DNA from 3 places in the Enterococcus sp. S86.2 genome. Region 1 is predicted to be linked to each of the others. Evidence: a T-box and tRNA genes for the amino acid it is inferred to sense, from the RefSeq annotation. Region 1 holds a T-box; the other regions hold tRNA genes.
What was found. A T-box is a leader RNA that pairs with one kind of tRNA and senses whether it is charged. The one in region 1 lies ahead of leuS (leucine--tRNA ligase), so its partner is inferred to be a tRNA-Leu.
Positions count from the first base shown of each region.

Region 1 (10,682 bases):
TTGGTTCGGCGCTTTGTGGTCTATCTAATACGATGCTGACGTTGATTATTTCCAGAGCCATTCAAGGAATGGGAGCTGGCGCGATGATGCCAGTAGCATTGACGATTATTGGTGATTTGTATGATAAAGAAAAACGTGCGAAGGTGCTGGGGTTAAACAGTACTGCCTGGGGAATTGCCTCGGTAGTCGGTCCATTAGCTGGTGGCATTATCGTAGATACCATCGGTTGGCACTGGATTTTCTTTATTAATGTACCAATTGGAATTATTTTGATTATTTTAATTTGGCTTTATTTGGTAGAAGAAAAAGTAAGGCATCAGCAAAAGAAGATGGATATTTTTGGTAGTCTATCTTTAATGGGTCTGTTATTAGCACTATTGTTAGCTTTCCAGTTTTTAGGTGATGAAGGTTTATCTGTTAAAGTTATTGTTTTAGCAATTGTAGCAGTTGCAGCAGGGATTTTGTTTGTTTATGCAGAAAAGCGCGCAGAAGATCCCGTTATCTCGTTACACTTATTCACACAGCCTTTATTTGTGGTGGTGAACTTAGTAGCAGCGCTAGCTAGTGGCTTTTTAATTGGGGTAGATGTTTATATTCCGATGTGGATGCAAGGTGTGCTGGGACTTTCGGCTGGAATTGGCGGACTTGTTTTGGCACCATTGTCGTTATTGTGGTTAGTGGGTTCGTTTTTGGCAGGACGTTGGATGGCAACGATTGCGGTTAAACGGGTGTTGCTTCGAGGAATAATCATAACGCTTTTTGGGGCGGTTTGTTTGGTCGTGGTGCCCCAACACACAAATTGGCTTTGGTTTTTTGCTATCTCAACCATTCTCGGTATTGGTTTGGGGGCGGTGACGGTGACCTGTACGGTTAGTGCGCAAAGTAGCGTTTTGCCGGAACAGATGGGGGTAGCCACTTCTTTTAATACGTTAGCGCGGACGATTGGCCAAACGATTATGGTCTCTGTTTTTGGTATCTTATTAAATGGGATTACTGCAGCTAAGTTGCAAAGTGTGACAGTGGCAAATAAAAATGATGTCATGAATCAATTGGTAAATCCTCAGACAGCAAAACTTTTGGCATCGGGTTTACGGGAAACATTGCGGGGGATTCTTTTTGCTAGTTTACATGGTGTCTATTTGGCGGGGGCTATTTTAATTGTTGCGGCTTTGGTTTTGACCCTATTTTTGAAAAAGTCTGATACAATGGAATGAAGAAGAATTTTAGCGGGGCGTTTGTCTGCCAGATAAGAGGATGTAATTTTATTAAATTGCTTTAGAAATTTATCCCAAGCCTCTCCAAGGACAGCCAGGCGTTATCATTTTGGAAAACGAGACATTGAAAAGTCGAGGTGGCAAAAGTTGGCATTTATACAAGCAAATATTTATTCAAATGTTTTAAATTTAGACGTAGGATTGAATTTAATCTTACCGCAAAGTAGCGCACGGTTAACGCGAGACAAAAAAGACGATGTGCCGGTTTTATATCTGTTACACGGTATGGGCGGGAATGAGACAGCGTGGATGCGCCGCAGCAGTATCGAACGCTATGTACGGGAAAGTGAGATCGCAGTGGTGATGCCTACGACGGAACTAGGATTTTATACAGATACCCGTTATGACATGCAGTATTGGACTTTTATTTCAGAAGAATTACCAGATATTTTACATGAATTATTTCCACAACTAACAACCAAGAAAGAAAAAACATTTGCGGCCGGTCTTTCAATGGGAGGCTATGGTGCGATTAAATTAGGGTTGCGTTGTCCGGATAAATTTGCCGCTGTTGCTAGCCTTTCTGGTGCTTTAGCTTTGGCTAGCGATCCTGAAGTGTTATTACAATCAGGTAGCCAAGCCTATTGGGAAGGCGTTTTTGGTCCCGTTGAAAAAATGAAGGGCTCTGAAAACGATCCGATTCACCTTTTAACTACAGTAGCACCAGAAGTAGCACCTAAACTATTTGTTTGCTGCGGGACAGAGGACTTTTTGTATCAAAGTAACCAATACTTTGTTCAAAAAGCGCAAGCAGCTGGTTTTTTCATTACCTATGAAGAAGGACCAGGAGCGCATACGTGGGATTTTTGGGATGAATGGATTCAAAAAGTTTTGCAATGGTTACCTGTTGAGATTTAACTAGTAAAAAGCTGTTTGTTTTATAAAGGAGAACAACATGTATACCAAGACAGATATCAGAACCAAAATTGCCACAGATCGTTTTGATGTACGGTCAAGCGGCATTTTAATTCAAAAAGGCCATATTTTAGTTTCAACAGAGGACGATGGGACACAAACCTTACCAGGTGGAGCAGTAAAAACGGGGGAATCTTCCCAAGCAGCTGTTATTCGTGAGTTGAAAGAAGAAAGTGGTTTAGACGTAAAAACAAAAGATCTCATGGCAGTCATTGAAAACTTTTTTGTCTATGAAGGCGATGATTATCATCAAGTGCTTTTTTTATATCACTTGCAAACTGTTACGGATAGTCAAACATTGCCAGTTATCAGTGGTATAGAAAAGACTATTACACTTTCTTGGCTAGATTTGGCCTCTAAAAAATTGGATTTACGACCACCTGTTTTAAATGAAGTGGTGAAAAATCTTTTGGCAAACCAAGCTACTTCATTTCAGCATTTGATTTATCATGACTAAAATTACCTTTTAATTAAAAAACACGCGGATTTGGATGATTGTGCTCTTTATGAGAACCATCCAAATCCGCGTGTTTTTATTCGAGCTAGTGTTCACTATTACTTGGCTTCAATGCAAAATAATAATGGTGGCTGATTTTTTTGATTGATAAATTGATAGGCTAAGACGTTGTATTGTTTTTGTGGCAAATCACTGCAATAGGCTTGAATTGTTTCTAATTCTTCTCTACCACCAGGATGACCGTAATAACAGACAATGATAATACGTCCTTTTGGCTGTAAATGGGCTAAAAGCGCATCTAATGATTTTTTTGTTGTCTGAGGTAAAGTGATAATCTGTTTATCACTTTGTGGCAAATAGCCCAGATTAAAAATAGCGGCTTTAATTTTTTCACCTTGCAAGTAATCGGCAACATTCTCGTGACCGGTTAAATGTAAATTGACAGCCACTCCCTCAGGATGGGCAGCTAATTTTTCTTTTGTGGCTAAAAGGGCAGCCTTTTGAATATCAAAAGCATCAACTCTGCCACCTACGCCTACTAATTTAGCTAAAAAAAGCGTGTCGTGACCATTGCCCATAGTGGCGTCGACGACATGATCACCAATAGTTACAACTTCACTTAAAAGTTCGTGGCTATAATGCATGGCCGTTTTAAGCATGAATTTTTGCCTCCAGCAAGACATTTTTACTTCCTTGATACGTATTGCGCCGACGCATTTCTTCGTCAATGGCATTTAAGACTTCCCATTTTTTTAAACTCCACATCGGCCCAATCAAAGAATCCCACGGGGCATCGCCGGTTAAGCGGTGGATAATCACCTCAGGAGGAATTAATTCCAATTGATCACAAATAACCGTGACATAGCTTTTGCGGCCCATCAGTTGCAAGCGGCCTTCATGGTAATCTCGTAACATGCGGGTGTTGCGCATCAGATGCAATAAATGTAATTTAATACCTTGAATATCACTGTCTAGTAAGGTGCGCCGAACATTTTCCACCATCATTTCCGGTGTTTCCCCAGGTAAGCCATTAATTAAATGTGTACAGACATTTATGTTGTGTTTGCGCAAGCGAGCCACAGCGTCCACATAAGTTGGATAATCGTGAGCGCGATTAATAATTTTACTTGTTTGTTCATAAGTCGTCTGTAAACCTAATTCAACCCATAGATACAAACGTTCGTTTAGTTCAGCTAAATATTCTACCACGTCTTCAGGCAAGCAATCTGGGCGAGTCCCCACAGAAAGTCCGACTACCCCGGGTAAATTAACCACTTGTTCAAAACGCTCTTTAATGACCGCTAAAGGGGCATGGGTATTCGTAAAATTTTGAAAATAAACAATATATTGGTCGACATGGGGCCATTTTTGGTGCATCATATCAATTTCTTTATGAAACTGAAGGGGTAGGGGATCTTCTGGTGCAACGATCATGTCTCCAGAGCCAGAAACACTGCAAAAAGTGCAGCCGCCTCGCGCAACGGTACCATCGCGATTCGGACAATCAAAACCACCATCGACAGGTACTTTGAAAATTTTACCACCAAATTCTTGACGTAAAGCATAATTCCATGAATGATAACGTTTGTTGGTATCTTCACTATATAAAAAAGTCATTTGCTATTCCCTCATTATTTCTGTTGGTTTTTAAAACGCCAGACAAAGCGTTTTTCGCTAAAGTAAGGATATGTTAGGCAGAGCCAGCCCAGAGCAAGACTATAGCCACCAATAATATCACTTGGAAAATGAACACCGAGATAAATACGGCTAGTACCAATAAGAACAATTAAAATGCCAAGCAGAATTTGTAGTCCGAGTAAAATTTGCTTGTTTTTCAGTAAACCTGGCAAAATGAAAATCAAAGTACCATATAAAATCATGCTGGCACAAGCATGTCCACTGGGAAAACTAAAACTATGTTCAGACACTAAATGCTCTAATGTAGGACGTTCACGTTGGAAGACAAGCTTAATCAGCGGATTTACAATCCCTGACACTAAGCCGACATTTATAAAGAGCCACAGTGCTTCTGCGTAATACTTTCCGCGATAAAATAAAAATAAAAAGGCCAGTGCCAAAATGACAATCGTGGCAGGGTTAGCAAATTTTGTAATCCAAATAAAAAAAATATTCCAAGTGGGATATCCACTACGAAGGATGCTGGTAACAAAATTATCAAAGCCTGTTAACCATTGGCGGTAAAATTTCACCACATAACCTAAAAAGACAAACAGTAATAAGGAACAACTACCAGCAAATTGGTAATAAAGTTTATGTTTCATAAATTCTCCTTTAGTAAATGTAAGTAATTATTTGACAATGGAATTATTATAGCATGAGAAGTTGTCCCTTTCTTTTATTGGTACAAATTTTTTCTGATATTAAGATAAGGTTAAAAAAAGTCGAAAATATCACTTTTTCACATTTTTATTAAATAATATAAAAATATTTTACAAAGCAGAACTTATGTAATCGTTTTGCAATATTTTGTTGTTTTTTTAATAACTTAATTTCTGAATAACTAAGCAGATAAAACTTGATAAAATAAATAATGTTAGTAATAAAAATAACTAAATAAAGATAATGTTACAGCAATTTAACAAATTGCCGAAATAATCGTTTAAAACTTTTAATAAAAAACATTAGCCTGTATACTTAAAGTTAAGAAAAGCTTAAAAAAGGAGGCGAGCAACTTGACCCAACTTGTTTCTCGTAAAGAACGACGTAAAGAAGAAAAACAAATTAAGTTTTACCGCGATGCTAAAAAAAGTGCGGCAATCGTGGGCACAACTTTAACTGCTTGCTCTGTAGTGGCACCTTTGGCAAAACCGGTGACAGCAGAAGCAACAAGCAACAACCAAGCACAAATTTCAAGAGACTTAAGCCAAACTTCTAGTCGTAGTAATTCCACTGCATTGATTACAGAATTGGCAGCTCATGCACAACCTGTAGCGGCAGCAAACGACTTATATGCTTCTGTCATGATTGCCCAAGCAATTGTTGAAAGTGGTTGGGGAACAAGTAGTTTATCCCGCGCACCTTACTATAACTTATTTGGTATTAAAGGCAGTTACAATGGTAAAACTGTCTATATGAACACCTTAGAATATTTAAATGGGAAATGGGTGACCATGAAAGAACCTTTCCGGGATTATCCTTCCTATAAAGAATCTTTTGCTGATAATGCTGCAACATTACGCAATGTTTATATCGGCGGTCAATATTATTATCGTGGTGCTTGGAAGAGTAATACCAGCTCTTACAGAGATGCAACGGCTTGGTTAACTGGACGTTACGCTACTGCACCAAACTATGCTTCAGCATTAAATAGTGTAATTGAAAGTTACGGACTGACTCGCTATGATACACCAGCTAGCGGTAATGCTGGCGGAGGGGCTTGGAGTGGTGGTTCTGGTTCGACTAATAACAACAGTTCCAGTGGTTCTTCTTCAAGCGTAAGCCAGTATTATACGGTACAAAGTGGCGACTCTGTGTGGGGCATCGCGAACAAATATGGCATTAGTATGAATAATTTGATTAGCTGGAATAATATCAAAAACAATTTTATTTATCCTGGCCAACGCCTAGTGGTGAAAAAAGGTACTAGCGGTTCTACTACAACAAATGAAACACCAAGTAAACCGACACAAAACAATAATAAACCAAGTGGAAATACAACAAGTAGTGCTACACAATACTATACTGTTCAAAGCGGAGATTCAGTTTGGGGCATCTCAAATAAGTACAATATTAGTATGAGCAGTTTAGTCAGCTGGAATAATATCAAAAACAATTTTATTTATCCTGGCCAACGTCTAGTGGTGAAAAAAGGTACTAGCGGTTCTACTACGACAAATAACACACCAAGTAAGCCAGCACAAAATACCAATAAGCCAAGTACCAATAAACCAGCCAATACAAATAATAGTAGCGGGAAAACCTATTACACTGTGCAAAGCGGAGATTCAGTTTGGGGTATCTCAAATAAATATGGTATTAGTATGAATACATTAGTGAGCTGGAATAATATCAAGAATAACTTTATTTACCCGGGGCAACGCCTAGTGGTGAAAAATGGTTCTGCTAGTACAACAAATAATAAACCCGCCCAAAATACGACCGCAGCTAAGCCAAGTAACAATACAAATACAAGTAATACGGGCAATAGCGGTCAAAATCAATACTACACCATTCAAAGTGGAGATTCGGTTTGGGCTGTAGCGAACAAATATAAAATTTCAATGGATCAATTCCGTCAATGGAATAATATCAAAAATGATTTTATTTACCCAGGCCAAAAAGTTATTGTGAAAAAAGGCAGCGTACAAGGCGTTCAAGTACAAAATTCTAGCAGCCAAAACAACAGCAAAACCTATCAAGTACAAAGTGGTGACTCTGTTTGGGGAATTGCCGATAAGTTTGGTATTACGATGGATAAATTAATTCAGTTAAACAAAATTCAAAACAATTTCATTTATCCTGGTCAAACGTTAAAAGTAAAATAATAATTGAATTTTGGTATATTCTTTGTTAGTATAACTAACAAGTAGAAAACTTCGCTGTGAGAAGGAATAGTAAAAAGCAAATCGTTTTAGAGAGCACATGGTTGGTGGAAATGTGTACGAACTCTTTTGAACTCGCCTTTTAGCGTTAGCAGTTGAAATAAGTAGGCTGTTACGGTGACGATCGTTACAACGTTTGAGGCTTATCTTTTTTGATGAGCAAAATTAGGTGGTACCACGTAGATTACGTCCTATAAAAAGCATAGCTTTTTATAGGACTTTTTTTATACGACTGATTGCCAGTCAATTAATTTTTAGGAGGATTTAGCAGTGTACGATCATAAGCAAATCGAAAAAAAATGGCAAAAATATTGGGCTAAAAACAATACGTTTAATACCCATGACAAGACAGAACAACCCAAATTTTATGCCTTGGATATGTTTCCATACCCATCTGGTCAAGGGCTACATGTAGGCCATCCAGAAGGTTATACAGCAACGGATATTTTATCACGAATGAAACGTTCACAAGGGTTTAGCGTATTACATCCAATGGGGTGGGATGCTTTTGGTTTGCCGGCGGAACAATATGCTTTAGACACAGGCAATGACCCAGCTGAATTTACAAAGAAAAATATTGAAACTTTCAAACGTCAGATTAATTCATTAGGTTTTAGTTATGACTGGAATCGTGAAATTAATACGACTGATCCAGAATACTACAAATGGACGCAATGGATTTTTACCAAATTATATGAAAAAGGCTTGGCCTATGAAGCTGAAGTTGCGGTTAACTGGGTTCCAGAATTAGGGACAGTAATTTCCAATGAAGAAGTTATTGATGGGAAGAGTGAACGTGGCGGCTACGATGTCATCAGACGTCCAATGCGTCAATGGATGTTGAAAATTACCGCCTATGCCGATCGTCTCTTAGACGACCTTGACTTGGTTGACTGGCCAGAAAGTATTAAAGAAATGCAACGCAACTGGATTGGTCGCTCAGTGGGAGCAAATGTTACCTTTAAAGTCGCTGATAGCAATGAAGATTTCACTGTGTTCACTACCAGATCAGATACATTGTTTGGTGCGACCTACGCTGTTTTAGCACCAGAACTTGATTTAGTTGAAAAAATCACTACGCCAGAACAAAAAGAAGCAGTAGCAGCTTACATTGAGCAAGCAGCAAAAAAATCAGAATTAGCGCGCACAGACTTAGCAAAAGAAAAAACAGGGGTCTTCACAGGAGCTTACGCCATTAATCCAGTTAACGGCAAAAAAATTCCAATTTGGATCGCAGATTATGTGCTGGCGACTTATGGGACAGGCGCCATTATGGCAGTACCTGCTCACGACGAACGGGACTATGAATTTGCACAAACATTTGGCCTAGATATTATTCCAGTTTTAGCTGGCGGCGATGTAAAAAAAGAAGCCTATACAGGTGACGGCAAACATATCAACTCTGACTTTTTAGACGGTTTAAACAAAGAAGAAGCCATTGAAAAAATGAACGCGTGGCTTGAAGAAAACGGCGTTGGTAAAAAAGAAGTCAGCTACCGTTTGCGGGACTGGTTATTCTCTCGTCAACGTTATTGGGGTGAACCAATTCCAATTATCCACTGGGAAGATGGAACAACAACAGCTCTTTCAGAAGAAGAATTACCGTTGCGTTTACCTGTTACAGATAATATTAAACCAAGTGGTACCGGTGAATCACCACTAGCCAATATCGAAGATTGGATTAATGTCGTTGATGAGAAAACGGGTAAAAAAGGTCGCCGTGAAACCAATACAATGCCACAATGGGCAGGTAGTTCTTGGTATCATTTGCGTTATATCGATCCTCACAACAAAACAGCTTTAGCAGACTATGATAAATTGGAACGCTGGTTACCAGTAGATATTTATATCGGTGGAGCTGAACACGCGGTCTTGCACTTATTGTATGCTCGCTTCTGGCATAAATTCTTGTATGATATCGGTGTGGTGCCAACAAAAGAACCGTATCAAAAACTATTTAACCAAGGTATGATTCTTGGGGGCAATAATGAAAAAATGTCCAAATCTCGTGGTAATGTGGTGAACCCAGATGACGTGGTGGAAAAATACGGTGCAGATACATTGCGGATGTATGAAATGTTTATGGGGCCACTTGATGCGTCGATTGCCTGGAGTGAAAATGGGCTAGAAGGTAGCCGCAAATTCTTAGAACGCGTTTGGCGTTTAATCGTAGACGAAGAAGGAAAAATGCGCGATCGCATTACGACCTTTAACGATGGTAAATTGACTAAAGTTTACCATCAAACGGTAAAAAAAGTAACCGAAGATTACGAACAGATGCACTTTAACACCGCAATTTCACAATTGATGGTCTTTATCAATGAAGCATACAAAACAGAAGCACTTTCCTATGCGTATATTGAAGGCTTTGTGCAATTATTAGCACCAATCGCCCCCCATATCGCAGAAGAACTTTGGGCGATTTTAGGCAATGAAGGCGGTATTTCTTATGTAGCTTGGCCAACTTATGATGAAGCGCAATTGGTTGAAGATGAAATTGAAGTTGTCTTCCAAGTGAATGGTAAAGTTCGCAGCAAAGTCCAAGTTGCCCGCGATCTTTCAAAAGATGAATTAGAAAAAACTGCACTGGCAGATAATGCGATTAAAGAACATATTGCCGGCAAAACAGTTCGCAAAGTGATTGTCGTACCAAATAAATTAGTGAATATTGTTGCCAATTAAAAAAATGAAAAAACACAGGTAGAAGCAATTTTTCTGCTTATTGTTTAAAAAAGGATTCAGTGGATAGCCGTTAGGGCTTTTACACTGAATCCTTTTTTATCTGGAAGGAAAGGATAAGTTTTTCGCAAGAAAAATTAGCGTAGCCGATATAACAATTCCTAGCTTCACGAACTAGCTTTATCGGCCTTAAGTCAAAATATCAAGAAATTTGTAGGGCAATTTATTGAAATTCTGTCTTAATGCTCAAAAGCTAAACGAGTTCGAAACGCTTTTCTAACTGTCTAGCTTCACGAATCACCCCTTCGGCCCTAAGCCTAAATTTGTGAAAAAGAAGGAGCCATTTTAACAAATTTAGATCTTATGGCTCAGGGCTACCCGATTCCTTCAGCTTTTCTAACTGTCTAGCTTCACGAACTAGCTTTATCGGCCTTAAGTCAAAATTTCAAGAAATTTGCAGGGCAATTTATTGAAATTCTGTCTTAATGCTCAAAAGCTAAACGAGTTCGAAACGCTTTTCTAACTGTCTAGCTTCACGAATCACCCCTTCGGCCCTAAGACTAAATTTGTGAAAAAGAAGGAGCCATTTTAACAAATTTAGATCTTATGGCTCAGGGCTACCCGATTCCTTCAGCTTTTCTTATCCTAGTGATTATTTACATAAAATATACAGGCTTTACCAATCTTTTACTTAAAGGTGTCAAGTCATTAACATTTTGCCTCTATACTGAAGTCAGTGAAGCGGAATTGATAGTTTTTTCGAAAATTTCAGTCAAAAGAAAAGGGGCAGAAAAA
Region 1 is NZ_CM206813.1:362,965-373,646, forward strand. It holds gene AC6R0T_RS01620 (MDR family MFS transporter) at 1-1,214, shown strand, start outside; gene AC6R0T_RS01625 (alpha/beta hydrolase) at 1,362-2,132, shown strand; gene AC6R0T_RS01630 (NUDIX hydrolase) at 2,170-2,646, shown strand; gene mnmM (tRNA 5-(aminomethyl)-2-thiouridylate-methyltransferase MnmM) at 2,745-3,305, opposite strand; gene mnmL (tRNA modification radical SAM protein MnmL/YtqA) at 3,298-4,263, opposite strand; gene AC6R0T_RS01645 (phosphatase PAP2 family protein) at 4,278-4,928, opposite strand; gene AC6R0T_RS01650 (LysM peptidoglycan-binding domain-containing protein) at 5,340-7,151, shown strand; T-box leader at 7,199-7,405, shown strand; gene leuS (leucine--tRNA ligase) at 7,479-9,890, shown strand; gene AC6R0T_RS01660 (ABC transporter ATP-binding protein) at 10,682-10,682, shown strand, end outside.

Region 2 (10,682 bases), 1.3 Mb from region 1:
AAACGCAATTCGGCAAACTTTAAGCTTTGATCAGCGTTCACGCTTTCTTTGGATAAAGTAGCTACTAAGTCTTCTGGTGTTAAATTACCTACTTTTAACTCTTGATATAAACCTAATAATTTCCCACAAAAACCTGATTTTTCCACTTCACCACGATACAGCAATAAGTCTTCTTTACTTTCTTCCAATACTTTTTGTAAAAGCATGAGACTTCCAGCCTCTGAAAGTGTTTGATTGGCCAATTGACCTGTTTTTTGTAAATAAAACCAAGCCAGACGATAAAAACTAAAAACTTGGGCACGAATCGTGGAAAAAGATAACGTATTCTCAGGTTTCAGCGCTTTTAAAATTTCTTGTTCTTGCTCAAATTTATTGTAGTTAGGGACTAGAAAAAAAACTTGATTTTCTGCGTCTTGCTCAAGCCATGCTTGTGCTTTTTTTATATAAGTATGGCGATGATCTAAAGCACCATTGCCAATTAAAAATTGTAAAGTCATCTCAAACTCCTTCCTTCAAAAAAAGCAATTGAAGTTATCTTGTTACTAGCATAGTATAACAAAAAAAAGTCGATAAATTGAACGCAGCGGTTCATTTACCAACTTTATTTTCATTCTTAAACTTTTACTTATTTATTAATAAAACCAATTTCTTTTAAAGGCCAAAAAACAAATTTCACATCACCAGAAACTGTCTTTTCATCGATAAAGCCAATCGAGCGCGTATCTTTTGAAATGCGCCTGTTATCCCCTAAAACTAAAATTTTGCCGGCGGGTACTTTTTCAAATTTAAAACTTGCTTCTTGATTTGGACTTAAAGTTAACGGCATACCATCGGTTAAATCTTTTTTATATTGATTTAAATAAGGCTCCGCCACCTTTTTGCCATTAATCAGCAATTGGTCATTTTGATAACTGACCGTATCTCCTGGCAGTCCAATCACGCGCTTAATATAATATTTATCAGGTTCATCTGGGGCCGGAAAAGTTACAATATCAAAGCGTTTTACTTTTGTATTCAATAAGGCAATCACTCTTTCGCCATCTTGTAAGGTGGGATCCATAGAATCGCCTTTAACGACTACCGGGGTGAAAATAAATAGACGCACTGCTACTAATACTACAACTAAGCCGATTAGAAAAAGTGCCGATTTAAGCCATTCATAATTTTTATCTTTCAAGCGTTTTATCCTTCTTCCTCAAAGTTTCATACATTAATAGTACCATAGAGTCTTTTTTTCACCAAAGTTTGCGACTAGTAATAAGAAAAATTTAAATGAGCATATTAGTTTACTAACTAATTGTAAGTATGTATACTGACGATGTTACTTAATTAAACAAAGGTGGTTATTTACATGTCAAACTTTTTAGAAGCAATCAAAAACCGTCGTTCAATCTACGCATTAGGACGCAACGTTAATCTTAAGGAAACTGAAATTGAAAGCCTGATTAAAGAAGCTGTTAAATATAGCCCAACAGCATTTAACGCGCAATCTCCACGTGTTGTCATCTTATTTGGTCAAGCACATGAAAAATTATGGGAAATGACAGAAGAAGCATTAAAACCTTTAACTCCTCCAGAAGCATTCCCTAATACTCAAGCAAAATTAGCTGGTTTCAAAGCTGGTTTTGGTACAGTTTTATTCTTTAAAAACACAGATACAGTGAAAACTTTGCAAGAGCAATTTGCTTTATATGCTGATAACTTCCCTGATTGGGCAGAACAATCAAATGGTATTGCAACAGCAAATACTTGGACTGCTTTAGAAGAAGCTGGACTTGGTGCTAACCTACAACATTACAATCCAGTTATTGATGCCGCTGTTGCAAAAGAATGGAATATTCCTGAAAACTGGCAATTGCGTTCACAATTAGTATTCGGTTCAAAAGAAGCTGAAGCTGGCGAAAAAGAATTCTTAAGTGACGACGAACGTTTCTTAACTTTTAAATAATTTGAACACAAAAATAGACTAGCTGCTAAACTGTTGTTTGGCGCTAGCCTATTTTTTTTCATCTAATAAAATATCAATTGGTGTTCCCTCTTTTAAATGTGTTGCCAAAAACGCCACAATTTCTTCTAGCGGTTCATTCAAAACAAATAGCGGTCCGCGCATGCCCCGGCGAAAAAAATTCACCTTCACTTGATTCTTGGTTTTTAATAAAACAATACGATCTACCTCAGCATAGGGAATTCCTTTTTTATCCATTGCATTAATACTAATATGATTTTCCGAAAAACCTTTGGCATCAATTAAAAAGCTTAAGATAATCAACCCTGCCAAAATACCCCGGACGTTCTCGTCTAAGGTTGTAGGGTTTAAACCAACCAGCACAATTGTTCCCACTCCTAAAGCTAAAATCAAATAAAAACTGGTGGACTTACGGCGAGACTTGAAAATAATTTCTTTTTCGATCAAGAATAAATAGGCAAAAAGCACCAGTACAAAAATTAACAGCAAAATGGTAAATGTCGACAAATACTTTTCCCCCTCCTTTTCTTCATCTTACCATAAAAACGCTATCAGCCAAATTGGTAGTGTCTTTTACCGTTGCAAAAGCGAACCAAGTATTTTCTTTATTCTTCAAATTTCGTTACAATAAAGAAGAGAATAGAAAAATAGAGGAGTTTTGATTATGGATAATTTTTTTAAAACATTTCGTGAAAATTTATTATTAAGTGGCGTCGCCTACGGTATTTTGGGAATCTTGATTTTAATTAAACCTGAACCTTTCTTCAATATGATTGTTTATATTTTTGCTGCTTTCTTTTTTGTTATGGGAATTATTAACTTAGTGAACCATTACCGAGCACAAAAGCGTGGCTATTCTGGTTCCCAATTAACAACTGGAATTTTACTTTTAGCCGCAGCTTTGCTGATTTTGATTTTTGCAAAGGGAATTGTGTCTATTATTCCCTTTTTCTTGGGCTTATTCATTTTAATTAGTGGAATTACCCAGTTGTTACAGGAATTGCAATTAAAAAAAGACGGCACAGCACGTACGGGTTGGTTTGTCTTTAGTATCTTAATGATTGTAGCCGGTGCGTTACTCCTATTTAACCCTTTCCGTAGTGTTTTATTAGTTTTTCAAATTTTTGGCGGCCTGTTAGTTGTCTTGGGTGTTTCTCGTTTAGTTGATTTCTTTCGTTTAAGAAATATTTAAAGTTTTAATTATGACAATCTTTTTAAAGATTTCCGTCGCTTTTTTTAATCATTTCCCTTTATAATACTTTTGTTATCAATGAAGTATGAGGAGGTGGAAATATGCCAATTGAAAAAAGCCAACTAAAACAGCAACCAGTAATTATCGTCAAAGACAAAAACGGACAGATCTTACGGAAAGTCTCCGTGAAAGAATGGCTGGAAAATCATCCTCTTGACGCGACTAAAGAAGACTTTGAATTAAAACTTTATCGCGAAGCGTTAAATTACTTTTACTTAAAACAGTATGATCAAGCCGAAGATTTACTAATCTACCTTTGTGAAGGGACCCATTATCAACGTTATGAATACAGCGAACGTTTGGCTACGTTGTATCACACGCAAAACCGCTTGGACAAAGAACGGTGTATTTTACTCCTAGCTAAAAGAGCACAGGAAAAAAATCATGCGCCCAAAGAATTGTTACAACGTATCACAAGACGTTTGGACAAAGTCGACAAACAATTAAATCACTATCAAAAAACCATCAATCTACTCGCTTTAAGTTAACAAAAGCAAAACAAAGTCTTTTAGCTTTTGCGCAATAAGCCAAAATATTTCGAATTTGTTTGTGTGAAAGTTTTATACTTTCCTGACAATTAACCAAAAACACCCAACTAGTTAGTTGGGTGTTTTTTTCATCTATTGCTGCTTATTTTTCAGCAGAATTTCCGCTTTTCAATATTTGACTTGTGCCATCAGCATAATTTAATTTCACATTATCTTGAACATTGAAAATATAAACATTAAATTTAATTGCTTCACTATTTACAGACTGTGCCATCAAATGGACACCCCGCGCCAAAAGTTCATCATTGCGAAAGATTGGTGTAACTTCATAACGAACAAAATGATTTTTATCTTGCTCTAAATAATACTTGATATCCATTTCAAAACGTAACATTTCAGGGTTATTCAACTGGCGTGTACCGGTAATTAAATTTTGCCAATTTGCATTTTCACCTGCTAATGCAAAGCCAATTAAATGGGAGCGATTATACAAATAGCTACCACCAATTTTTTTATTGCGCCAGCCAGTCGGGGTAACACTTGAAATACTGCCGCGTTTTTCTTTGGGCATTAAACTTTGATTCAATAATGCCTCCGCACCTGTGGCCCGATTTAGTGCATCTAGGGGATAATACTTTTCCCATGCCCCACTTGTCGTAGCTAATTCGGCTTTTGAAAAAGTTGGCTTTCCTTGATTAATTTCAATCGTTTGTTTTCCTGCATAATTTAATTGGGCTAGTTCTTGTTTTAAAGCTGTCAGTTTAGCGTCACTTTGCAAGGGGCTTGCGCTTTTTTCTTCTGTTGCTCCCTCATCTTCTCTTTGATTACTACTGCTTTTCTCTTCTGAAGCTTCAGATTGCAAAGTAGTGCTGGCCGCCGTAGTATTTGGGTTATCTTTGGGTGCTATTGATTGAAGATTTTCAGTGTTTAATAACCCACTGCCAGATAATACGGCTGCAATTGATGCGGCCACCAAAATGAAGCTTGGCTTTTTCTTGCGATGTTTGGTCGTAGCTTGAATTAAGGTAACAATTCCAATAATTATCCCCAATAGACCACCTAATATTAAAACAGTATCCATTTTTTTCCTTCTTTTCTGTAAATTTAATCTACCTTTATACCCTAGCAAATGGCCTTCTTGAAAACAAGTAGAAATACGCTCAGATCGCCTACTTTTTCATTTTTGTCAAATGCTTGTCACCAGCCCTTTTTCTTGAAATAAAAATTTCATTGGCATAAAATAAAGCATGATACTTTTTTGGCGGAGTTGGTGGAACGGCAGACACGTATGCTTCAGGCGCATATGCCTATAATAGGCGTGAGGGTTCAAATCCCTTACTCCGCATTTTATTACTCAAAAATTGACAAGGAGCAAATTTATGCCATTTATTGCGATTTTAATTGATGTATTGACCTTGGGAGCGTATTTTTTACAGTTGAATAATGATTCGCGTACATTACGTTTTTTAGGCCTAATCTTTCAAGGAATTATGACGATTTTACTACTGATCGTAATGATTGCCTATCACGGTAAACGTTATAGTAATTATCGGCCAGCCGGTTATTCTTATTTAACAATTCGGTATGCCCTTATCATCTTCTCTTTTTTGATTAATGCCATCGTCTTGTTTCTTTATATTTTAAACTTTACCGGTGCCAACGATTTAATTTTTTCAAGCTTTTAAAAGTTATTAACTTTTTCATAAGTTCCTTTGTCCAATCATTTTAAGATAGAAATTGTGCTATACTTAATCCTACGCGAAAAATATTGTTATGCGATAGATTGATTTATTTCGGTGAATTTAATCAAACTGGCGTAACTTAGGAGTTACATGGATGTATTAGAGGTTAGGGAATACATCGTTTAAACGAGAAATAACATGAATTTTAGTAATAGTCTTGATCCAACCTTAAATAATAATATTGATTAGTTAGATAGCCTTCTCTAGTAATAGAGAGGGCTATTGTCCATTTTAGCAGATTTTTTTACTTCTCTCTTTACAAAACAAACATACGTTCGTATAATAAGAGTATCAAAAAGTTGGAAGTGATTTTATGCGTATCCCACCTTCTTATCAAGATCGCAAATTATTAAAGTGGAATGGCTTTTACTTATCTGAACATACGCGTCAAATGGCTGAAACCAAAGCTGCGCAAGCTTTTCTTTGGCCCGCCAAACCGATAATGGATAAAGAAGCTATCGCACAAGTTTTATATGAAGCGCGCTTAAAAGAGCGCAGTATTGCACTTCAAAAAGAAGAAGTAGATGCTGAAGGCCACTATTTCCCAGATATTGTTGGGAAAATACAAGGCTATGATGAATTAGGGATTTATATTGCCAATCAAAAAATTGATTACGACGAAATCCGCAGTGTCACCTTTACAACTGTTGCCAAGTGGTCTGCATTGGAGGAATAATGATGATTAATTTAAAGGGTACTATTTCTCAAATCAAAGTATTGAAAATGTCTGATCACCCCCTAGTTTACTTTCAATTGAATGAACACCACTGTTTAATCGCTACTCACGCATTGAATTTTTTAGCTGACGTTGCTGTTAATAGCACAATCAGCGTTGTTGGTCATTACAATGCTCGTAAACAATTTGTTGTAAAAAAATATAGTGTCTTAGGCAAACCTCAAATCGTGATTGAATTTGAAAAAAGTCTCTATCCGCCGAAACACATTTAGTTTCTAGTAAGAAAAGCCAAATTTGGCTAATCACTCGCCTGCAATAAGGCGGAATTTCAATAAATTGCTTTTCAAATTTCTTGAAATTTTGACTTATTGTTACAGCGAGTTCGTTTGAAAAGCTAGACAGTACGAAAAGCTTTTCTAACTCGCTTTACTCGCCTGCAATAAGGCGGAATTTCAATAAATTGCTTTTCAAATTTCTTGAAATTTTGACTTATTGCCACAGCGAGTTCGTTTGAAAAGCTAGACAGTACGAAACTAGCCAAATCAATATTTTTCTTGTGAAGAATTTATGCACTCGCCTGATAAAAAAGAAACGTCTTAGCGCTTCTTTGCAAAAATTGTTTCAATTATTTGATCAGCCAAATAAAAAACGCGATCATCACTTTTGGGCCGCGGTGACGCAGCGTTGAGCCAATCTAATCCTTCCAGCGGAATGCCATAACAAAAAAGATGCGGTTGAATTTGCCCATTGTTATCAATGATTTGGTGTGTTTTGCGACTAACCAAGATTGCCCCTGTTACATGGCTTTTAGCGTCAAAAGTTACCTTATGTGGGGCTAGATAACCTTTTTTTCTCATATTCTTTAATAAGGGATTCTTTGTCGTTGCAAAACTTGGTTGCGGTAAACGCGCCTCAATCAAATTTTTTCCATTAAATCTTCGCTTTTCATCTTGCTTACTGTAGGCAACAAATTGCCCGTTTTGTTTTGTTACCGTCATCTCTGGAGCTAGAAATTCGACAATTTCCGCTTCTACTAACGCCGCTAATTGTTTTTGTCGTACAACAGGTGCACCGATAGCTAGAAAGCTATAGCTACGATTGAAATCTCCCCAGAAATCTTCATAGTACTCTCTTTCAGAAAATTTTTCATGATCTAACATATAATCAAAAGGTGCCTGCAGTTCTTTAAATGTATCAATCGCCGAGGCAATAGCTCCTGTTTTGTTGCCTAATTCAGCTGATTTTATATCTGCTTTTAAATATCCAAGAACAAAACTAGGGAAATGTTCTGGTGAAATATTTCCTGCCGGCTGTAATAACTGCTCCCAATTTAATTGTAGTTCTTTGGGTACACGATATTTTCTTAAAACGGCAGCAGCATCTTTACAACGATATTCTGTTAGAAAGTTAGTCAAATCAAATTTAACATCCTTTAAAACCTTTTGATAATAGACTAATTCGGCTTCTTTTTTTACTAATGTGACTAATTCTTTTACTGATCCTTGAAATTGAGACATAAAATGCGGCGTCAAAATCTCAGGCTTAGCGTCTTCGCCAGGTTCTTTTTGATTAATAGGACGCGCATGATAAGGCAGACCGCGACCTGAGCCAACAATTATTTTTGCTTCTTTACCTGAAGGCTGGTAACACAAATCCCCCTCCTTTTCAATAAATTTCCCGCCCCACTTGTCAATTAGTAACGGCAGATAGTCATAAAAACTCAAACCCAACCCTCGAATAATAATTGGTCCATTAACTAATTTTTTTAATGGTGTATTGGCTGGATTTCCCGGTCTTTGATAAAACAAGTTATTTTTTTGGGCAAAATTCTGATTTTCGCGCTCTTCTTCACTGGCTTCATTTTGCGAATGTCCCGTTGCCAAAATCACATCAGAAACGAGATATTCTTTTGAGCCAATTAGACTGATTTTTTCTTTTTTTAGCGTTAAATCCGTAATTTTTTCTTTAACCAAGTGTACTTGTATTTTTTTTGTGGTTTTCTTTAAAATTTCTGCATAAAACCACCGTTGATAAATACCGTAGTAGCGGCGAGAACAATAGTCGTTTTTAGCTAATCTGGTTTCTGACATAAATTTTTCTTGCTCTGTTCGATCTAACGTAGCTAAAAAAGCGGCGGCCTCCCTTTGACTCCATTCTCCTAGATTAGGACCTTCATCTTCAGAAAATAACGTTACATGTTGCAACACGGTGTTCATGATAACAGCTTTATTTTGATCACTACGCCAGACATTTCCTCCTGGCCCATACGGATCAAAAATAAAAATTTCAAATGCTTCTTTACTTTCCACGGCTCTCTTTATAAGCTTTGACAAGGCAATCAAACCAAATGGCCCCGCACCAATAATCGCGATTTTTTTCATATCCGTCCTCCTTAGTAAAAAAGCCTATAGTTTCTAATCCAGCATATACCTCGCTATAACAGTTATTCTTATTATTAGAGTAAAGAATAATGCAAGCATGTGCAAATCTGAACCTTTGATTATTTCAACTTAATTCGCTTATAAAAAAAGAAAAAAGCTCTATTTTGACCACAAACGCAACATAATAGAAATTGTTTCTCAAAATCATATCAATTTTCAAAAATATACTTCTATCATCTTGTATGCAAAAAAACTGGTATCAACGTCAGCAAGACATCAATACCAGTTTTTTTCTAACTATAAGGAGGGACAAATCGTTTTATATCAGGACTATATGTCTAATTTTACGAACTAACTTTCTTTGATGTTAAGTCGAAATTTCAAGAAATTTTAAAGGCAATTTATCAAGATTCCATCTTATCGTAGAGAGTTCACTCCGAGTATGAGGCCTTTCTAGCAGACCCGTTTCGCAAAACAACTCTTCAAAAATAAGGACAATATTTTTCCGAAAATATCGCTCTTTTACTGATAACGGAATGCAGTTTACTTAACTTTTTTGCTACGCAATTTTTTCTATTCGGATAAAATAACCGTCGATTGATTCACTGATTTGTCTTAAAACATGGAAACCTTGTTCTTCTTTCTGACGGGGAACCTCAATCAATTTAACTTCTTGGCGATTGATAGGAATACCTACAATTAATTCGTCTGAAACCATATGCATCGCCATGATATGAGAAATTTGAGCGCCCAATTTCATTATTTCTTGCTGATTTTTATTCACACGCCAATGCGAATTTTGCATTAAGCGTAAACCACTCGTTAAAACACCACTCTTAACAACCTTTTCTGAAATGACTGGACGCCACATTTAAGCCACCTGCTTTAAAGGGTAATCTTCGATTGTTATAGCGGTGTCACTTGCTACAGTGACAGTAACTAAGCTGCGATATTTTGCTGCAATTTTTTTTAGTTGTTCTGCCTCTTTTTTTGAACAATCAACATAAAAAATCACGCCATCATACTGGTCTTCAAACTTTGCTAAAAACGCTTCTGCTTGTTTCAACCATTTATTCTTAATCGTCAGACTTTCATAAAACGTCACTTGCTTATTCCGCAAATAGTTTTCTGGCAGTTTTTTAGGAAATCCTACGACTGCGATTTTTTCACCTGTATGTTGTTTTTTTATATGATTCCAAACATGACTAATTTTTCTTTGGTTACCGTAAATAATATACATTTTGCTTGCTCCTTAATTTATGATTATTCTATTATGACGGCAATAGCCTACCGTCGAATATTCAGCTTGCAAGACTATCCCCTCCTCTAATCATAAATAAAGTAACGCTCTTTATTTATCCACCATACCAAAGATATTATTTAAAGCAAGCAACGTAAGAAATTGGTAAGAAGATAACTTACCAATTTCTTACAAAGTAAAATAAGACCGCTACTTCTTCCACTAAATAAAAGTGTGATAAAACAATTGCGAGCAAAACAAAAAATACCATTGTTCATTGGTAATAAAAAAAACTAGCAAAATTACTCCTTCAATAATAGGGATAATACTTTTTGGTATCCCCCTTGATATTTAGACTATTTTTATCGCCATGAGTCGCGATACTTTCACTTTGCCAAAATATTTTCCAAGAATCACACAATCTAACTTAGACATCCCCCAATTATTCGGACCATCTATCATCCTTACTTCTACAAGTCTGGTTGTAGTTCCTACTTTGTAGATTAATCGATCCCCGCAATTAAAAAAATCGCTAGTATACCTTCTTACCCCTCGGTGAAATCTATCGTTGACTATCTTTATTACTTCCATATTAAAAAACCACCTTATTCATTTAACAATCGCTAATGATCATCTCTAAAACACCTGAAATTTACTACCGCTTCATAAATAGCTATTGCTCTCTTCTTTTTCTTTTTACAAAATAGATGATTAGGAAAATTATTATCATAACGAGTAACGCTACGAGAATTCCAATAATTATAAAAAGCAAAGTATTATCTTTTTTAACCGTGAATACTTTTGTATTAACAGTTTGTGCTTCCTTTTTTGAAATATCAAATTTCTGTTCAAAATGCCATTGTTTATTAAAAACATCTGTAAAATCTAACTTCAACAGATATTTACCGGCATCAAGTGGCTTAGTCGCACCAACAGT
Region 2 is NZ_CM206813.1:1,613,422-1,624,103, forward strand. It holds gene AC6R0T_RS07520 (PD-(D/E)XK nuclease family protein) at 1-497, opposite strand, end outside; gene lepB (signal peptidase I) at 626-1,177, opposite strand; gene AC6R0T_RS07530 (nitroreductase family protein) at 1,352-1,948, shown strand; gene AC6R0T_RS07535 (hypothetical protein) at 1,997-2,473, opposite strand; gene AC6R0T_RS07540 (HdeD family acid-resistance protein) at 2,631-3,158, shown strand; gene AC6R0T_RS07545 (hypothetical protein) at 3,260-3,706, shown strand; gene AC6R0T_RS07550 (DNA/RNA non-specific endonuclease) at 3,849-4,787, opposite strand; tRNA gene AC6R0T_RS07555 (tRNA-Leu) at 4,968-5,051, shown strand; gene AC6R0T_RS07560 (hypothetical protein) at 5,086-5,391, shown strand; gene AC6R0T_RS07565 (hypothetical protein) at 5,762-6,124, shown strand; gene AC6R0T_RS07570 (hypothetical protein) at 6,127-6,396, shown strand; gene AC6R0T_RS07575 (FAD/NAD(P)-binding protein) at 6,721-8,505, opposite strand; gene AC6R0T_RS07580 (hypothetical protein) at 9,065-9,376, opposite strand; gene AC6R0T_RS07585 (hypothetical protein) at 9,377-9,745, opposite strand; gene AC6R0T_RS07590 (WxL protein peptidoglycan domain-containing protein) at 10,419-10,682, opposite strand, start outside.
Region 2: it has a tRNA-Leu gene. The T-box ahead of leuS (leucine--tRNA ligase) is inferred to sense a tRNA for this amino acid. The anticodon was not compared.

Region 3 (10,682 bases), 1.4 Mb from region 1:
CTTGGCTATCTTCTTTGATTAAATCAAGATCCGTATCGGATAGACCTAATGTTGCTATTATGGTAGCATCTGCTAATTGCGTTTGATCATAATAATTATCACTGGAGGTGATCATGTCTGGTCCCGTTGCACCAATCCCAACAAAAAAGGCTGTTCCTAAAAAGATGATACCTAGAATCGACAAAAAGCGAGCCGGTGAATTTTTTATCTCTTTCAAACTTGTTTTGAGCAAAGCACTTTTCATCTATTCCTCACCACGCAATCTCTGCAACAGAAAGTGGGTTTTCGTTTAGCGTGATACTTCTAACCTTGGCGTCGTTAATTTTAATCACCCGATCGGCCATTGGTGCAATAGCAGAATTATGGGTAATAATAATTACCGTTGTTTGAAATTCCGCTGCTGTATCTTTTAAAATTTCCAAAATCTGTTTCCCTGTTTCATAATCCAATGCCCCAGTTGGTTCGTCACAAAGCAAGATTTTAGGTTTTTTTGCCAAAGCGCGAGCAATCGTTACTCTTTGTTGCTCCCCTCCGGACAATTGTGCCGGGAAGTTATTCATACGTTTGCCTAAACCAACTTTAAGCAAAACCTCTTCTGCATCCATAGCATCAGTTACAATTTGTGATGCTAATTCTACGTTTTCTTTGGCAGTCAAGTTAGGAACTAAATTATAAAACTGGAAGACAAAACCCACGTCATTTCTTCGATAACCGGTTAATTGTTTGGCATCAAAACGGGCAATGTCTACGCCGTCCACTGTAACTTGGCCACTATCACAAGTATCCATTCCTCCCAATATATTTAGAACTGTCGATTTTCCAGCACCACTTGGCCCTAAAATAACAGCAACTTCACCCTTTTCAACACTGAAGGTAATATTATCATTGGCGATGATTTCAGTGTTGCCCATTTGATACTTTTTCACCTCATTAAATACTTCGATATAACTCATAAAATTAGCTCCCTCACAAAAAAATTCTCGTTAATTTAAGTTTAACACAAGATATTTCTTACACAAAAATTCAACTGTCGAATTTCATTTTTTCTTTGACGGAAATTTAAAATAACGCAAAGTATTTCCTGCAACAAAAAAAGACGATAACCAATATTTTGGCTATCGTCAAAAAAATCTATTTAAATTAAGCTTCGTAGCGTTTTGTGCCATCTAAATAAGTGGCAGCTAATGTCATATCGGGATTCAAGACGATAAAGTCTGCATCCCGCCCTTTTTTAATCAAACCACATTTGTCATCGATTTTACAGCTGACAGCTGGAACCCAAGTTGCCATCATAATCGCTTCTTCTGGTGTGGCAATTTCCCAATCCACTACATTTTTGATTGCTTCTTTTAATTTCAAAATACTACCGGCTAAATTGCCTTCTTTCATACGAGCAGTACCATCTTTTACGACTACAGGAAATTCGCCTAAAATATAATTTCCATCTGGCATACCGCCAGCCATCATGCAGTCCGTGATTAATGCTACATGATCATGTCCTGCTTTTTCCATTAAAATTTCAGCCGCTTGTGGGTGAACATGGTGACCATCACAAATTAATTCTGAAAATACATGTTGCAGGCTAAGTAGCGCACCAACCATACCGGGTTCGCGGTGATTCAAACCACGCATCCCATTATAAGCGTGAACAAACACGCTTGCTCCAGCTTCAACAGCTTCCGTTGCTTCTTCTAGCGTTGCATTGCTGTGACCCAATGCAACAACAACACCTTCTTCAGTTACTTGGTTAACAAATTCGCTAACGCCTTTACGTTCAGGAGCTAACGCAATTTTTTTAATCAAGCCGCCAGAAGCTTCTTGCCATTCATGGAAAGTATCAATATCTGGGTCGCCAAAGTAAGATGGATTTTGCGCACCTTTATGTTCTTCTGTAAAGAATGGTCCTTCAAAATAAATCCCTTGAATTTTAGCACCTTTTACATCTTGGTATGTGTCGCCAATTGTTTTTGCAACATCTTTTAATAACTCTTTTGTAGAAGTTAAAGTTGTTGGCAAATAAGAAGTTACGCCACATTCCAACAAACCTTCAGACATGATTTTCAAACCTTCAGCATTATTGTCCATAACATCTTGGTTTTTGTAACCATGAATATGTGTATCCACTAAACCTGGGGCAATCCATTTGCCACTATGGTCAATAATATTCGCATCTTTTTCAGGTAGTTCAGCATAGTAGTTACCAAATTTTCCGTCAATAATTTCTAAATAGCCGGCTGATTTGGTATCAGAGTTTAAGAAAAACTTGTCAGCATAAATAAATGTTCGCATTTAAATCGCTCCTTTGATTTACTAACTTAAAATTACTCCTTCTTTTCCCAGAAGTCAAGAAAGGTCTACACCATTTTACAGATTTGTAATCCGTTGGACAGCGCTAGATATTTTGAAATATTTTTCGCATTGCTCATTTTTGCCCTGCGCTTCATAAATCAAGCCCTCAAGGCGGAAAAGTTCTTCCAAATAATAATAACTTTTTTGTTTGCGCACCATTTCCGTTCCTCGTTTGACAACGTCCATCGCTTCGTCATAACGCTTTTCTCGATATAAAAACAGACCGTAATTATAGAAAACTTTTGCAAGCCGACAGTCGATACGTTCATTTGGCAATGTATAAAAGAGTTCCATACTATAGGCTAAGTTGAACTCTCCTTCTTTTTTTTGGCCTAGATCCACTTGCACGCGACCGATACAAGAAATTAATTGAATTTCATTTGAAGCAATAAAATGTTTATCTGCTTGAAATGTATAAGAAAGACCGTGTTTTAAATATTGTAAAGCCAACTCCAAATCTTTACCCAAAAAGTATTCACAACTACCTAGATAATAGTAATAAAGCTGTAAATCTGTGTCTAAATACAACTGGTCTAAAATAGCTGGTTGGTTTAATAAGGCAGCAAGCTTTATATACTCTTTATGAAAAAAGTGATAAGCCATTTGATCTAAGAGTAAATTTACTTTTCTAATCTCCTCAAAGTGGAGCGTCATAACTTGATCGATTGTTACGCCTAAGCGTTCGCACAAATTTTGCATCACCAAGACATTTGGTAATTCTTCATCATTTTCAATCCGACTTAAGACACTTTGCGAACAAATATTTTGCGACAACATTTTTTGTGTTAATTTACGATCTTTACGAATTTGTTTTAAAACGTGGCCAAACGAAACATTTTCTGCTGTCATTATTCTAACTGCCTCCAATTATGCGAATTAGCATTACCCTTTTTGTATATTTTATCACATAATACCCGCAAAGGCGCTACCGAAAACGAGCAACTTTTTCGCAACAATTGAAAAAATAAGGAGGATTTTAGAATGAAACAACCATCAAATGTTAGCTTTATCTGGCAAGACGAAAAATTTTATGGCTGGATTGAAAAAGAATATCAAAATTCATTTTTAATCAATGTCACCGATCCAAACGAAGAATTAGAAACCAAGTACGCAAAAAGGATTATCATCAGTAAAAAAGTCTGCGAGCTTCTTTAACAAACCGAATAAAAATACATTTACATAACCACAATACTTGTTTTTACATATATGTAAAAAAGAGAATGAACAATTGTGTTCCCCGTTAAAAAGTTAAACTTTTCAACGGCACAATTTTATCATTCTCTTTTTTATTTTATTTTTGTTGATAGGTTGCTAAAAACTCTCGTAATTTTTCGGCTGTAAATTTCAGGTCGTCCATTTTTGGTAAATAGACAATCCGAAAATGGTCAGGCTCTTGCCAGTTAAAGCCGCCACCATGCACCAATAAAATTTTGTGTTCATGTAAAAAGTCCAGAACAAATTGTTCGTCATTTTTGATATTGAACCGTTTAATATCAATTTTAGGAAAAATATAAAAGGCAGCTTTTGGTTTTACTGCTGAAAGTCCGGGAATATCATTTAAAGCATTGTAAATATATTCCCGCTGCTCATAAATTCGACCACCCGGCAATAATAATTCATCACTACTTTGATACCCGCCAAGAGCAGTTTGAATGATTTGTTGGGATAATACATTAGAACACAAGCGCATGGAAGACAACATGTTTAGCCCTTCAATATAATCTTTCACACCTTTTTTATCCCCACTTAAGACCATCCACCCCACGCGAAAACCCGCAACACGATGTGATTTTGACAGACCATTTAAAGTAACGACAAACCGATCTGGGGCCAAAGTTGCAATTGGGACATGGGTTAGACCATCCATAACTAAACGATCGTAAATTTCATCTGAAAAAATAATCAAATCAAATTCCCGCGCTAATTCCACGATACCTTCTAATATCTCTTTTGGATATAGAGCACCTGTAGGGTTATTGGGATTAATGACTACGATTGCTTTGGTTTTACTGTTAATCTTAGCCCGCATATCCGAAAGATCAGGATACCATTCACTTTCTTCATCACAAATATAATGAACGGGTTTACCACCAGCAAGAGAAACAGAGGCTGTCCACAGCGGATAATCCGGGGAGGGTACCAATATTTCATCGCCGTCATTACACAAGCCTTGCATGCACATTGTAATTAATTCGCTAACACCGTTGCCAGTATAAATATCATTTATCGTAACATTAGGAAATCCCTTTAATTGGCAATATTGTTCAATTGCCTTTCGTGCCGAAAAAATTCCCTTAGAATCAGAATAGCCTTCTGATGAACGGACATTCATAATCAAATCACGAACAATTTCATCCGGGGCTTCAAAGCCAAAAGGTGCAGGATTACCAGTATTTAGTTTTAAAATACTAACGCCTTCTTCTTGCATGCGATCGGCCTCTTCCAACACCGGACCGCGCACGTCATAGCTGACACCTTCTAATTTATTTGATTTCTCAAAGTGTTTCATCATCATCGCCCCTTTTTAATTGAATTCTTTTAATTACTTTACTTTTTTATCCTTTAAAAAGCAATCTTTCCTGTGATTTTTCGTAAAAGTTTTAATTTTTTTTCCGCCAAGAATTAATACCAATGTCAATAGCGATACTTGCCACAATGCCCAGAAAAATTCCCAATAAAAGCTTATCTAAAATTAAGCCAACTAAAAGCCCCAACAAAACTGCAGGCAAAAGAAACGTACCGTCAGATTTTTTCATATTAACCTTCCTTTTTAATCTTAATCTTGACAAAGGATTTTTTTCTAAGGTATCATAAGTTGTTGTTTTCGCAGAAGTGTTGGAATTGGCAGACAAGCAAGATTGAGGGTCTTGTGGGCGTAAAGCTCGTGCGGGTTCGACTCCCGTCTTCTGCATCACTCCAGTAGGTTTAAAAAGGATACAAATCTTATTTTTCTAAGATTTGTATCCTTTTATCTTTTTATCACGCTTAAAAAATGAAATGGAATCACTTATTTGCAGTTGCTAAATAAGACCAAAACAAAACCTTGGACAGTCCTTTTTATAAATAGCATTTTCTAAATACTTCGCCTTAAAATAAAGCAAATAATCAAAAACATATAAAAATTTTTTAATTAGCCAATTTATTACAAAAGAGACCGTACTTGCTGCAACACAACTGACCTAAATACCTAACTTTTTTTAGCGCAGCAGATATCTGAGCCTTTTGCACTAGCCCATTTCTACAAAACAGTCGGGTCATAATGATACGTAATATCGCCATTATGATGCGCTTCACCGACAAAGTATTTTTTATCTTCACGACTAGCCCAAGCATTGCGAAAAAGGAAAAAATTTTCCTGTGTCACTTCAATTTTTTCAATTTCACCATTTTTCAATTTCTCTAGTTGTAAATCATATGCTTCCATTTAATCAAAACCTCTTACTCTTCAAAATAGCTGGGGCTGCGGCGACTTTCTGATTGCCCCTCTTCAATTAAGCCTTTTAAATCGCGCTCTAAAACTTTCCCCTTTTTTTCCTTATTTACTGCTGCTTTAGCAGTTGTATCCTCTTTTTCGGAATTTTTTTCATGATGAAATTTTTCAACAGTAGGATCATCACCTTTTTTTTCTTGAAAAGCAGCCGGTTCATGATCAAACAGCAAATACTGTTCTTTGTTTTTGTGTAACGAGTCGATTAATTCTGTTTCCTCCACAGCTGCTTTTTTTTCATCAGGAATTAAAGAAGCTGGAATATATTTGGGGACAAAATAAGAACGCCCTGAAGAATAACGCTTCATTGTACTTTCTTCAGGTGTTATTTGCGGTTTGTTCTTCACTTTATAGGTGGAGCGCTTATAATCTTTCCCAAAAAGAGAAGTTCGACCGGCTAAATCTGTTTCAGGTTTAATTTTCTTGCTGTAGTCTGGTAAATTTTCCCGATGTTTTTTTAGCTCTTCTTGCTGCGCCAAGGTATGTCCTTGTTTTGCAGCAGTCGCTTTACGGGAACGGCGCAAGGCCCGTTCTTCTTGCATCTGTGTGTTTTTTAAAACACTTTTTTTAGGTGGTGTATAAAAGGCGGTTCCCTTGTCTTCTGGCTCATCAGTTAAAAGCCAGCTGCGATCTTTAGCAAAGAGATTCCGCTTTTCTTTTTGAATTTTTACGTTTTCATTATCATCATAGGCTGGAAAACGGTAATGTTTACGATTAATATCTGTATATTTTCCCATTTTAATTCATCCTTTATCTACTTTGTTTCATCATACCATAAAGTACCAAAATCTAGCGAAATTCGCCACGAATAACAATTGTTTTAAAAAAATATACAAAAAAACCTGAACAAAATTTGCCACAAGCGCAGTTTACCTGTAGGAGCTTACTTGCAGTTTTATTTTGTTCAGGAATATTTTTATTAATCAAAAAGATAAATTATTCAAATAACTTACCACTAAAAGTTAGCGTTCCGGCCTCTTGAATCGTATTGTTACGCCCAATAATCGCCTGCAAGCGTTCTTTAGTAATCGGTAAGGGACGCAATGTTTGAATTTCTGCTACATTCAAAACTTGAAGCCCGTTTGTCGGATTAAAAAAGACCAAAACAAAGTCTTCTGCATCATAACGCAGTACTCCTAAAATCCGTTCTGTGTACAACAACAGAAAATCTCCCTCGTAAATAACCGGATTTTCTGCCCGTAAAGAAATCCATTTACGACAAGCTTCATAACAGTCTTCCTCAATATTATCCCAAGGGAAAAACTTGCGGTTATCTGGATCTTTGCCCCCAGTTAAACCAGCTTCATCACCATAATAGACACAAGGGACACCCGGAAAAAGATGCAACAGAGCAAAAGCCAGTGACAGTTTTCGTTTATCGCCATTTAATTGCGTTAAAATTCGCTCCGTATCGTGGGTCCCAATATTATTGAAACTATTGTAAAAGATGTCCCGAGGATAATTTTCTTGTAAGGTTGTAAAATGGCTGGCAATAGTTTCTGGACGACAATCTGCCATAAGAAAAGCTAGTGCTTGCTCTCTTAGAGGATAGTTCATAACCCCTTGGAGATGGTTTCCTAAAATATATTGGCGTCTTTTGCCATAAGAAATTTTATTAGAGGCGTCTTCCCAGACTTCACCTAACAAAACTTTGTCCGCAAATTGGTCCAAATTGCTTCGAATACCGGCAATAAACTCGTCTGGCAATTCATCCGCCACATCTAAGCGCCAGCCGTCAATACCAAATTTATTCCACTTTTGTAAAACACCAGCAGAACCAAAAATAAAAGCTTGGAATTCTTTGTTCTCTTTATTAATTTCTGGTAAATCTTTTACTCCCCACCAAGAATTATATTCATCTGGATAGCGGTTAAAGGTAAACCAAGGATAATACTGGCTATGAATATTACGATATGCTCCTTTATCAATACCGTAAGCGCCGTCGTAATTAAAGTAAAGACTGTTACGCCCTACGTGGCTAAATACACCATCTAAAATGACATGAATATCATTTTGATGCAACGCATCTAAAAGATCAGCAAAGTCTTCTTCTGTTCCTAAAATGGGATCGATATTCAGATAGTTACTCGTATCATAACGATGATTACTTCTGGCTTCAAAAATCGGATTCAAATAAATCCCTGTAATTCCCAATTCTTTTAAATAGGGAATTTTAGCTTTAATTCCTTTAAAGTTGCCTCCAAAAAAATCCCAGCGGGCAATATCGCCGTTTTCATCTTTAATATACATCGGAGTATCTTCTTTACTACCATAAATAAATGTATTGGCCTTAGGATTATTTACTAACTCCTTGGGATTACCATTATAAAAACGGTCGGGAAAAATTTGATAAAAAACGCCTTTACGATACCAATTAGGAGCTGTTTCTTTTTTTTCAAAACAGGTCACTTGATAGGCATTTATCTCCTCTAAGTGATCGACCAGCTTTCCTGGGCCGCCTCCTGCTACTGCACCATAATATCGGGTATATTCTGCGTGGTTGGCGTCTAAATAATGTAATTCAAAATAATAAAAATAAACACCTTTCCCCTCGTTGAAAAAGTAATCAAAATGATAAATTGCCGTGCCATAACTTTCCATCTTAATCCTATGGCTTTGACCGCCATCATGGGCAATTACTAACGTTACCCCTGTGACGTTAGGATCATCTGCTTTAAACTTAAAGGATATAAACTCATTAACCAAAATCGCGCCAAAGGGCTTTTTATACTCTTCTAACCATGAATTAAAATACACTTTGGTCATGGGATTACCTCATTACTTCTTTATGGGCAAAAACTGGTTCAATTTGCCAAATATCTTCTGCATAACGTTCTACCGTATGATCAGCCGAAAACTGACCGGCATTGGCGATGTTAATTAGACTAATTTGTTGCCAATGTCTTTTATCTTGATAAAGTTCTTCAATTTGTTTTTGGGCGCGACAATAAGAATCAAAATCTCTTAGTACAAAGAATTCATCATTGTATTTGATTAACGAATCAAAAATTTCTTGTCCTTCAGAATGGATATTAGGAATCGTGCCATCGATAAAGGCATTCAAAACCTTTTGAATAGTCGGTGAATCCTCATAAATTCCCATCGCATTGTAGTTTTGTGCATGATAATAGGCATAAACTTCTTCTTCAGTTAAACCAAAAATAACAATATTGTCTGTTCCTACGGCATCGCGAATTTCGATATTAGCACCGTCTAACGTTGCCAAGGTAACTGCACCATTTAACATTAATTTCATGTTGCTAGTACCAGAGGCTTCTTTTGAGGCCAGTGAAATTTGCTCACTTACATCAGCAGCTGGAATAATCCGTTCTGCTAATGTCACATTATAATTTTCTAAAAAGACAATTTTCAGTCGATCTTTAATGTCTGGGTCATTATTAATTAATTGCGCAGTTTCATTGATTGCTTTAATGATGGCTTTAGCATATGTGTAACTTGGCGCCGCCTTAGCCCCGAAAATAAATACCCGCGGTTCTATCGGTAAATCGGGCTGTTTTTTTAGATCAAAGTATAATTTCAAAATGTGTAAAAGATTTAGCAGCTGTCGTTTATATGCATGCAGTCGTTTTATTTGGACATCGAAAATCGCATCAGGAGAAACGGTAATAGCGGTTGTCTCTTTAATATATTTGGCTAAAGCAACTTTATTTTCTCGTTTTGCTTTTGCTAAGGCTGTCAAAACGTCATCATCTTCAACGAAATTTTGTAGTAAATGCAAGTCATTTGGTTTTTTACGCCACGAAGTTTTAATTGTTTCGTCTAAAATCTTTGCCAAAGGTTCGTTAGAAAGTTGCAGCCAACGTCTTTGGGCAATACCATTGGTTTTATTATTGAAGCGCCCTGGGAAAATTACGTAAAAATCATGTAACACGACATTTTTCAATAAGTCGGTATGCAATTTAGCAACACCGTTGGTACTATGGCTACCAATAATTGCTAAATTCGCCATGTGAACTTGGCCATTTTGGATAATCCGAGTACGCTCGATTAAATTTGTTTCATAATATTTGCGATATTGCGTAACAAAACGACGGTCAATTTCAGCAATGATTTGATACATCCGTGGCAGCATTTCCTGCATTAGCTCAATCGGCCATTTTTCCAGTGCCTCTGCCATAATCGTATGATTGGTGTAACTCATTACTTTAACAGTCACTTCCCAGGCTTGCTCCCAAGATAAATCACATTCATCCAGCAAAATTCGCATCATTTCTGGTATACATAAAGCCGGATGGGTATCGTTAATGTGAATGGCAATAGATTGGCTCATGGCAGTTAGCGGTTTATTTAGTTTTTTAAAGTAGCGAACGATACTTTGAACACCTGCCGAAACAAAGAAATACTCTTGTAAAAGTCTGATTCTACGACCTCTTTCATTGGAATCGTCAGGATACAAAACTGCGGTTAAATCTTCTAATTCGCGGCGGTCTTCTAAACTGCGATACTTACTTTCTTCAGAAGCTGGAATTTCGACAGACCATAGTCTTAAGGTATTTACCACATCATTTTGATACCCTACCATTGCTGTATCATAAGGAACAGCTTTAATGAGACGACTATTTTCATAGACTGGTTTTAAGCGACCATCGGCTAGTGGCATCATGTAAACATTTCCACCAAAGCGCACATCGACAGCCTTACTTTCTTTGCGCACTTCCCAAACATTCCCATTATTTAACCATTCGTCTGGTAATTCGACTTGATACCCATCAACAAAACGCTGTTTAAACAAGCCATAATCATAGCGAATACCATTGCCGTTTCCTGGTAAGCCACAAGAAGCAATCGAGTCCATAAAACAAGAAGCTAAGCGCCCTAGGCCCCC
Region 3 is NZ_CM206813.1:1,721,363-1,732,044, forward strand. It holds gene AC6R0T_RS08000 (FtsX-like permease family protein) at 1-244, opposite strand, end outside; gene AC6R0T_RS08005 (ABC transporter ATP-binding protein) at 252-953, opposite strand; gene nagA (N-acetylglucosamine-6-phosphate deacetylase) at 1,141-2,289, opposite strand; gene AC6R0T_RS08015 (helix-turn-helix domain-containing protein) at 2,365-3,198, opposite strand; gene AC6R0T_RS08020 (DUF2187 domain-containing protein) at 3,331-3,504, shown strand; gene AC6R0T_RS08025 (pyridoxal phosphate-dependent aminotransferase) at 3,641-4,858, opposite strand; gene AC6R0T_RS08030 (hypothetical protein) at 4,950-5,105, opposite strand; tRNA gene AC6R0T_RS08035 (tRNA-Leu) at 5,176-5,260, shown strand; gene ykzS (protein YkzS) at 5,588-5,773, opposite strand; gene AC6R0T_RS08045 (hypothetical protein) at 5,788-6,573, opposite strand; gene AC6R0T_RS08050 (glycoside hydrolase family 13 protein) at 6,773-8,602, opposite strand; gene AC6R0T_RS08055 (glycogen/starch/alpha-glucan phosphorylase) at 8,607-10,682, opposite strand, start outside.
Region 3: it has a tRNA-Leu gene. The T-box ahead of leuS (leucine--tRNA ligase) is inferred to sense a tRNA for this amino acid. The anticodon was not compared.